DNA from 3 places in the Pantoea sp. LS15 genome. Region 1 is predicted to be linked to each of the others. Evidence: predicted binding sites of a transcription regulator. Region 1 holds the regulator's gene; each other region holds the start of a gene.

The links. Region 1 encodes CRP, which controls carbon source genes, mostly activating them, when cyclic AMP is high. Its sites were predicted from a motif close to ATGTGANNNNNNTCACAT; they were not measured.
Region 2: garD (galactarate dehydratase) is a predicted target of CRP. The motif match lies at 1,493-1,510, and genes of this name have one in related genera.
Region 3: drpB (cell division protein DrpB) is a predicted target of CRP. The motif match lies at 1,245-1,262, and genes of this name have one in related genera.

What each region holds. Positions count from the first base shown of each region.
Region 1 is NZ_JAAVXA010000011.1:132,732-135,866, reverse strand. Features, by position in the region: gene HED65_RS16415 (phosphoribulokinase) at 1-846, shown strand, start outside; gene HED65_RS16410 (OsmC family protein) at 913-1,317, opposite strand; gene crp (cAMP-activated global transcriptional regulator CRP) at 1,629-2,261, shown strand; gene HED65_RS16400 (YccS/YhfK family putative transporter) at 2,319-3,135, shown strand, end outside.
Region 2 is NZ_JAAVXA010000007.1:97,980-101,114, forward strand. Features, by position in the region: gene garR (2-hydroxy-3-oxopropionate reductase) at 1-472, opposite strand, end outside; gene garL (2-dehydro-3-deoxyglucarate aldolase) at 494-1,264, opposite strand; gene garD (galactarate dehydratase) at 1,601-3,135, shown strand, end outside.
Region 3 is NZ_JAAVXA010000015.1:83,352-86,486, forward strand. Features, by position in the region: gene HED65_RS18940 (DNA cytosine methyltransferase) at 1-105, opposite strand, end outside; gene HED65_RS18945 (phosphohydrolase) at 167-868, opposite strand; gene drpB (cell division protein DrpB) at 920-1,189, opposite strand; gene HED65_RS18955 (porin) at 1,625-2,776, shown strand; gene HED65_RS18960 (N-acetylmuramic acid 6-phosphate etherase) at 2,834-3,135, opposite strand, start outside.

The DNA of each region.
Region 1 (3,135 bases):
GCCGTTACGGGGTCGAGTGGTGCGGGAACCACCACCACCAGCCTCGCATTTCGCAAGATTTTTGCCCAACTGAATCTCCGTGCGGCGGAGGTCGAAGGCGACAGCTTTCACCGCTATACGCGCCCGGAGATGGACATGGCCATCCGTAAAGCGCGCGATCTGGGTAAACACATCAGCTACTTTGGCCCGGAAGCCAATGACTTCGGCCTGCTGGAGCAAACCTTCGTCGAATATGGCAAGAGCGGCACAGGGCAATCACGCAAGTATCTGCATACTTACGATGAAGCCGTGCCATGGAACCAGGTACCGGGCACCTTTACCCCGTGGCAACCCCTGCCGGAACCCACCGACGTGCTGTTTTACGAAGGACTGCATGGCGGCGTGGTAACCCCCCATCACGACGTGGCGCGCCATGTGGATCTGCTGGTTGGCGTGGTACCGATCGTTAACCTGGAGTGGATCCAGAAGCTGACACGAGACATGAGCGAGCGCGGCCATTCGCGAGAAGCGGTGATGGACTCAGTGGTGCGCTCCATGGACGATTACATTAATTTCCTGACGCCGCAGTTCTCCCGTACCCATATTAACTTCCAGCGTGTACCGACAGTTGACACCTCTAACCCATTCGCGGCAAAAAGCATCCCGTCGCTGGATGAGAGTTTTGTGGTGATCCATTTCCGCAACCTCGAAGGCATTGATTACCCGTGGTTACTGGCGATGTTGCAGGGCTCGTTCATTTCCCACATGAATACCCTGGTGGTGCCGGGCGGGAAAATGGGGCTGGCGATGGAACTCATCATGACGCCGCTGGTGAAGCGGTTGATGGAAGGGAAGCAGATCGCGTGATCATATTCCCTCTCCCAACGGGAGAGGGTTAGGGTGAGGGCATCTACACGCACGATGCCCCACCAATCACGCCTCGATCACTTCATACGAATGGGTGATTTTTACCGCTTTCTCCAGCATTAACGCCACAGAGCAGTACTTCTCGGCAGACAGGTCCACCGCACGCGAAACTGCCGCGTCTTTCAGTTCCTTACCGGTGACCACAAAGTGCAGGTTAATATGGGTGAACAGGCGTGGCGCCTCTTCACGGCGTTCCGACGTGAGTTTAACTTCGCAATCCGTCACATCCTGACGACCTTTCTGCAGAATCGACACCACATCAATTGCGCTGCATCCACCAGCAGCCATCAATACCATCTCCATCGGGCTTGGCGCTTTATCGCCGGAGTTACCATCCATCAAAACCTGGTGTCCTGAAGCGGACTCGCCCAGGAATGTTAACCCTTCAACCCATTTCACGCGCGCTTGCATATTCATTAACTCCAACGTTGCATTTTTGGTGACAGATTACGTGTGCGTTACATTTCTCGCAATGGAAGGCGACCTGCATCATGCTGAAGCGAGACACCAGGAGACACGCGGCGAAAGCTATGCTAAAACACTCAGGATGCTACAGTAATACATTGACGTTACACATGTATGCAGAGGACATCAAACTTTACTGGCTGCGAAACGTTACGATAGCCGACTTCCCAGGGTATGGGTAAGAATTCGATTGCAACCCCAGAGTCCGGATGCATCTGATGACTCTGGTGACAGCTTATAACAGAGGATAACAGCGCATGGTGCTTGGCAAACCGCAAACAGACCCGACTCTCGAATGGTTCTTGTCTCATTGCCACATTCATAAGTACCCATCGAAGAGCACGCTGATTCACCAGGGTGAAAAAGCGGAAACGTTGTATTACATCGTAAAAGGCTCGGTGGCAGTGCTGATCAAAGATGAAGAAGGGAAAGAGATGATCCTTTCTTATCTGAACCAAGGCGATTTCATCGGTGAACTGGGCCTGTTTGAAGAAGGCCAGGAACGTAGCGCCTGGGTTCGCGCAAAGACAGCATGTGAAGTGGCTGAAATTTCTTACAAGAAATTCCGTCAGTTGATTCAGGTTAACCCTGATATCCTGATGCGTCTTTCTTCCCAGATGGCTCGCCGTCTGCAGGTAACATCCGAGAAAGTGGGTAACCTCGCCTTCCTGGACGTTACCGGCCGTATCGCACAGACTCTGCTGAACCTGGCAAAACAACCTGATGCGATGACCCACCCTGATGGCATGCAGATTAAAATTACCCGTCAGGAGATCGGCCAGATCGTCGGCTGCTCCCGTGAAACAGTGGGCCGTATTCTGAAAATGCTGGAAGATCAGAACCTGATCTCCGCCCATGGTAAAACCATCGTGGTCTACGGAACGCGTTAATTCCACTCAGACGGCGTGCCATCGCAAGGTGTCACGCCGTTTTTGTCTTTCTTCCCCATGTGGCGCAGGCTGATTTATCACCCGGAAGTTAACTACGCACTGCGACAAACGCTGGTGTTGTGTCTTCCTGTGGCCGTGGGCCTTATCCTTGGACATCTTCAGCAAGGTCTGCTGTTTTCTCTTGTGCCCGCCTGCTGCAACATTGCCGGCCTGGACACACCGCATAAGCGCTTTTTTAAACGTCTGATTATTGGCGGCTCGCTGTTTGCTGGCTGTAGCCTCGCCGTGCAGCTTTTACTGGCCCGCGATATTCCGCTGCCGTTGATCCTGACCGTGCTGGCGATGACGCTCGGCGTCACTGCCGAAATCAGCGCCCTTCATGCGCGCCTGCTTCCCGCCTCACTGATTGCGGCCATCTTCACGCTGAGCCTTGCGGGGAACATGCCGGTGTGGGAGCCGCTCCTGATCTACGCCCTGGGTACGCTGTGGTATGGGCTGTTTAACTGGTTCTGGTTCTGGCTGTGGCGGGAACAGCCCCTGCGTGAATCATTGAGCCTGCTCTATGTGCAGCTTGCTGATTACTGCGAGGCCAAATACACCCTGCTTACCCAGCACACCGATCCGGAAAAATCGTTGCCGCCGCTGCTGACACGCCAGCAAAAGGTGGTGGATCTGATCAGCCAGTGCTATCAGCAACTGCATATGCTCGCCGCCAACAAGAATCACGAATACAAACGGCTGCTGCGTATCTTCCAGGTGGGGCTGGATCTGCAAGAGCATATTTCCGTGAGCCTGCACCATCCTCAGGAAGTGCAAAAGCTGGTCGAGCGCAGTCATGCCGAAGCGGTGATCCGCTGGAATGCGCAAACCGTCT
Region 2 (3,135 bases), on a different contig from region 1:
AGCCAGCCATCGCTTTCATCAGATCGTAGTACTTGTCGAAGATCGCTTTATCGCCGCCGACCATCACCGACAGCGTGCCGTCGATCGCTTTCGGTTCACCACCGCTGACCGGCGCATCCAGCATATCGACGCCTTTCGCTTTCAACGCTTCGCTGATTTCACGGCTTGCGAGGGGAGCAATAGAGCTCATATCAATCAGTACCAGACCTGGCTTCGCACCGTCGATAATGCCATTCTCACCCAGAGCGACCTCTTTTACATGCGGAGAGTTTGGCAGCATGGTGATGATGACATCGCACTGCTCAGCAATGGCTCTGGCTGTGGTGGCCGTTTCAGCACCCGCAGCAATGACCTCAGCCACAGCTTGCGGATTATGGTCTGAAACCATCAGTGAGTAACCCGCTTTGATGAGGTTCTTACTCATTGGTTTACCCATGATCCCCAGGCCAATAAAACCGACTTTCAGCGTCATAATCTGTTTCCTCAATGATGGTTATTTTTTAAAAGCGTCCGCTAATTTCTGCGTGGCTGAGCGGAATACGCCGAGGTCACTGCCAACAGCCACAAAGGTGGCTCCCCATTCCAGATAACGACGAGCGTCAGCTTCAACCGGTGCCAGAATGCCGCACGGTTTGCCATGAGCTTTGGCGCGGGCAAAGATGTGTTGAATGGCATGCTGTACGTCCGGGTGACCCGCATTACCCAGGTGTCCCAACGCCGCAGCCAGGTCACTCGGGCCAACAAAGATGCCGTCGACGCCGTGTGTGGCAGCAATGGCGTCAACGTTATCAACCCCCTGCTGACTCTCAATCTGTACCAGGATGCTGATGTTGTTATTGGACTGCGCGAAGTAGTCCGGCACAGTGCCAAACATATTGGCGCGATGCGAAACGGATACACCGCGGATCCCTTCCGGGGGATAGCGCGTTGCGGCCACGGCCCGCGCCGCCTCTTCTTTCGTTTCCACAAACGGGATCAGGAAGTTGTAGAAGCCGATATCCAGCAGACGTTTGATGATCACCGGTTCGTTGGTTGGCACACGCACCACCGGCGCGCTCTGGCTACCTTTGAGTGCCATCAACTGCGGAATAAACGTATTGATATCGTTCGGCGCATGCTCACCGTCCAGTACCAGCCAGTCGAAACCGGCCAGGCCCAGCACTTCAGTGCTGATGGGATTTGCCAGCGCGGACCAGCAACCAATCTGGATCTGATGCGCCGCGAGGGACGCTTTAAACTTATTTGGGAAAATATCGTTATTCATCGCGTTTACCTTTTTAATTCCGCAGCCTTATTCCGTATATTTATTGCCAGCGTTATATTTATTTTCTGACTTAATTTCGGCGTTATAAAATCGTCATTCAGTATAATCCGCACATCACCGCGACACATTGTTTTAATGCTCAAGTATTGTTGTCCGTTTTGATAATATTTTGAGCATTTGCACGAATCACTGCGCGCTGATGCACAGAATCAGGCATTACGGGTTCTGGGGCGATCGAGATCACATTCTCGTCCCTTATCTCCTGACATGCTTTATTTCTGCCATAAGAAAATTGGCTGCATTTATTATCAGACTCTTGCTGGAGAATACTGAACAATGGCCGATATTGAAATTCGACAAGCGTTGCCGATGGCGTTTTATATAAAAGTACACGACACCGATAATGTGGCGATTATTGTCAACGACAATGGCTTAAAAGCGGGGACCCGTTTCCCGAACGGGCTGGAGTTGATTGAGCATATTCCGCAGGGACATAAAGTCGCGCTTGTGGATATCCCCGCTCACGGTGAAATTGTGCGTTACGGAGAGGTGATTGGTTATGCCATTCGCGCCATTCCGCAGGGTAGCTGGGTTGAAGAGTCGCTGGTCGAGCTGCCAAAAACACCGCCCCTGAACACACTCCCGCTGGCAACCCGTGTGCCTGAACCACTCCCTCCACTGGAAGGCTATACCTTCGACGGTTATCGCAATGCCGACGGTAGTGTCGGCACCAAAAACCTGCTCGGCATTACCACCAGCGTGCACTGTGTGGCAGGCGTGGTGGATTATGTGGTGAAAATTATTGAACGCGACCTGCTGCCGAAATACCCGAACGTGGATGGCGTGGTCGGCCTGAATCACCTTTATGGCTGCGGTGTGGCCATCAATGCACCGGCGGCCGTTGTGCCTGTCCGTACCATTCACAATATCGCCCTGAACCCTAACTTCGGCGGCGAGGTGATGGTCATTGGCCTCGGCTGTGAAAAGCTGCAGCCTGAACGCCTGCTGCAAGGGACCGAGGACGTGAAAGCTATCCCGGTCAGCGATGCCAGTATCGTGCGTTTGCAGGACGAGCACCACGTCGGTTTCAGATCGATGGTCGATGATATTCTTCAGGTGGCAGAACGTCATCTGGATAAGCTGAACAAACGCCAGCGTGAAACCTGCCCGGCCTCTGAGCTGGTGGTAGGAACACAGTGCGGCGGCAGCGATGCGTTTTCCGGCGTGACCGCCAACCCGGCGGTAGGCTACGCGTCCGATCTGTTTGTTCGCTGTGGTGCCACGGTGATGTTCTCCGAAGTGACTGAAGTGCGTGACGCTATCCATCTGCTTACCCCGCGCGCCATCAATGAAGAGGTGGGCAAACGTCTGCTTGAGGAGATGGCCTGGTACGATAATTATCTTGATATGGGCAAAACCGACCGTAGCGCCAACCCCTCTCCGGGGAACAAAAAAGGCGGTCTGGCGAACGTGGTGGAAAAAGCCCTCGGTTCGATTGCCAAATCCGGCCAGAGCGCCATTGTTGAAGTCCTTTCACCGGGTCAGCGTCCAACCCGACGCGGCCTGATTTACGCGGCAACTCCGGCCAGCGATTTTGTGTGCGGTACGCAGCAAGTCGCGTCTGGTATTACAGTGCAGGTCTTTACCACCGGACGCGGCACACCGTACGGCCTGATGGCGGTTCCGGTGATCAAGATGGCAACCCGCACCGAGCTGGCAAACCGCTGGTATGATTTAATGGATATCAACGCAGGTACTATCGCCACCGGGGAAGAAAGTATTGAGGATGTGGGCTGGAAGCTATTCCACTTCATTCTGGATGTGGCGAGCGGTCGCAAGAAAACCTTCTCTGACCAATGGGGATTACATAA
Region 3 (3,135 bases), on a different contig from region 1:
CTGATTTGCCAGGGTTTTAGCATCATAGATATCTAACAACTGGTGCAATAACGCCTGCACCGTTGCCGTTGATTTCTCAGCCTGCTCAGGTGCGGGCTCAGTCACTGATCGATTTTCCTGCATTCTTTTAACCGGACAATAAAGACTGGAAACAGATTACCACAGTTCATTTGCGCAAACTGCGACGGAAGCGGCTCTGAACCTGGCTATCCAGCCCGATGCAGTCGCCGTGTAATTCGGCACTGAGTTTCGCCATAAACTGGATCAGAAAATCGGCGTTGTGGTGCGCGAGCTCGCGCCCGACATCCGTTTGCATTGTATCAGGCAAGCGCAACAGCTTGGTCTGAAAATGGTCAAGGGCAAATGCCCGGTCATCAAGTGCTCGTGCATCGGCGAACGGATCGTCAGCATCAAACAGTGCCACTCCCAATGCGCCAGACACGGCAAAGACACGCGCCAGACCGATGGCTCCCAATGCTTCCAGACGGTCTGCATCCTGGACAATTTTGGCCTCAATACTTTGTGGCGTCAGACCGGCGCTGAAACTGTGTGCTTCGATGGCATGTTCCACGGCGGCATAGCATTCGGACGGAAAATCAGGGAAATCGCATTGCAGAATGCTACGTGTCTTACGCGCCGCCAGACGGGATGACTGACTGCGTTCCGGATGGTTTTTCGGCAGGCTAACGATGTCATGAAAATAACATGCGGTCAGCACAACCAGCGAATCAACCGTCTGGTTGTCCATGATTTTTTGCGCGGTAATCCAGACACGACGAAAGTGTGAAATATCATGAGCGGCGTCGTCGGTAGTGTGGTTTTCGTCGAGCCAGCGTTCAAAGCGGTGCTGCCACTGCGTAAGTTCCATTATCACATCCTGTCGTTGAAACGGTAACAATAGCAACTTTCCCCGCTGCTATCACCGGTTGTCCTGACGGGGACGCGTATACCAGGCAATCGCGCCCAGAATCAGACCGACTGTGCCCAGCACCAGAAACCCCAGAATGGCTCCAAGCCACTTCCCGCTGGTCGAGCCTAAATCACCGTCCGCAACGGTATCAGGCAGTGATGGAATTTTACTTACCACCCACGCGTAGCGCGCCATAGCCCAGACAAAGTAACCGCAAAATGCGTAGAATACCCACAGAGCCAGTTTGCCTCCCAGGCCGCGTTCAATTTTTCGTTCCATCATTACCCTTTACTCCACGATAGCAGCGCTACCGTTTTCACCTTCTCACTTAGTTTTGTGACAATCATCACATTTTGTCATTAAACGCGGTTGTGTGGGAAGGTTTCTTACGCTCAGTTTGCGTTAAGTTGATCTCAGGCAAGATTGACGGTTGTATTAATTTTGCTCTGAAAGGGCGAGATATATAATTTCAAGAAATTATAAAACTGAAATAATAATAGCGTGAAATACTTAACAATAATTAACCCCTATACATTCAACTGAATAATTCACAAGAAAAATAAAGCGACATTTAGAAATATTTTGCAATATTTATACGATTTTAATTACATTTATTTTTGAACCAAAATAACAATCGATAGAATAGTATCAGCCATGTAATTACGGAGGGTAATTACATATATTCATATAAATTATCTTTAAAGGGAATATATAATGAAAAGAAAAGTTCTGGCACTTCTTGTACCTGCTTTATTAATGGCTGGCGCAGCAAATGCGGCGGAGATTTATAACAAGAATGGTAATAAACTGGATCTTTACGGAAAAGTAGATGCGCGTCATACCTTTTCTGACAATGCTAAAGAAGATGGTGACGACACCATTATTGAAATCGGTTTCAAAGGTGAGACTCAGATTAACTCACAGTTAATGGGTTATGGCCAGGCATTGTTAAAATCCCAGGCGAGTGATACTGAGGGCTCACAAAAAAGTTACGCGAAGCTTGCATTTGCCGGTCTGAAGTTCGCTGAATACGGTTCATTTGATTATGGTCGTAATTATGGTGTGGTTTACGATGTAGAAGCCTGGACAGATATGCTTCCAGTCTTCGGCGGAGATTCTTACACCTGGACTGATAACTTTATGACTGGTCGAACCAACAGTGTTGCGACTTACCGTAACAATGATTTCTTCGGTCAGGTAGAGGGACTTCACTTCGCGCTTCAGTACCAGGCAGCCAACGAAGGTGAAAATGCCAACGAAGATCAGGAAGGTACCCGTAATGGTCATAAAGACCCGCGCTTCCAGAACGGTGATGGATTTGGCCTTTCCACATCTTATGACTTTTCTGGTGATTTGAGTGGCGTCAGCCTGGCTGCTGCTTATGCCTCCTCTGACCGTACCAATGAGCAGGTAGCCGCTGGTAAGAACAAAGAGGGCAATGGCTGGGCCAACGGTGAGACTGCCGAAGCCTGGACTGTTGGTGCTAAATATGACGCGAATAATGTCTATCTGGCGATGATGTATGCTGAAACCCGTAATATGACACCAATCGGTAATGACGGTATCGCTAATAAGACTCAAAACTTTGAAGCAGTAGCACAATACCAATTTGACTTCGGTCTGCGTCCTTCACTGGCATGGGTTTATTCAAAAGGGAAAGATCTGGACGGTAAAGGATTCAACCATGACCTGGTTAATTACGTTTCTGTTGCCAGCACTTACTACTTTAATAAAAACTTCTCTACCTATGTTGATTATAAAATAAATCTGCTGGATGAAGATGAAGATGAAGATGAAGAACTGTATGATACATACGGCATTTCCACTGATAACGTTGTCGGTATTGGTTTGACTTATCAGTTCTAATTTACAAAAAGACCAAAGGCCGCAATTGCGGCCTTTTTTATTACTGTGCTGAATATATTACGGTGCTTCCTGCAACGCCACACGAATAAATCCATTATTCTGCGCCAGCAGTTCATGCGCTTTCCACGCATCCAGCCCTGTCAGCACCATCAACACCGCTGTTTTACAGTTATGGTTACACCCTTCCAGCGCGGCTTTCGCCTCCGCCCGGGTACATCCGCTGGCTTCCATCACTATTGCGATTTGTCGCTCAGCCCATTTGGTATTGCTTGCCTCCAGATCCACACGCAGGTTGCTGTATACGCGACCGGTACGAACAGCCAGCCCGGTAGCGATCATCGAGAGGATCATTTTCTGCG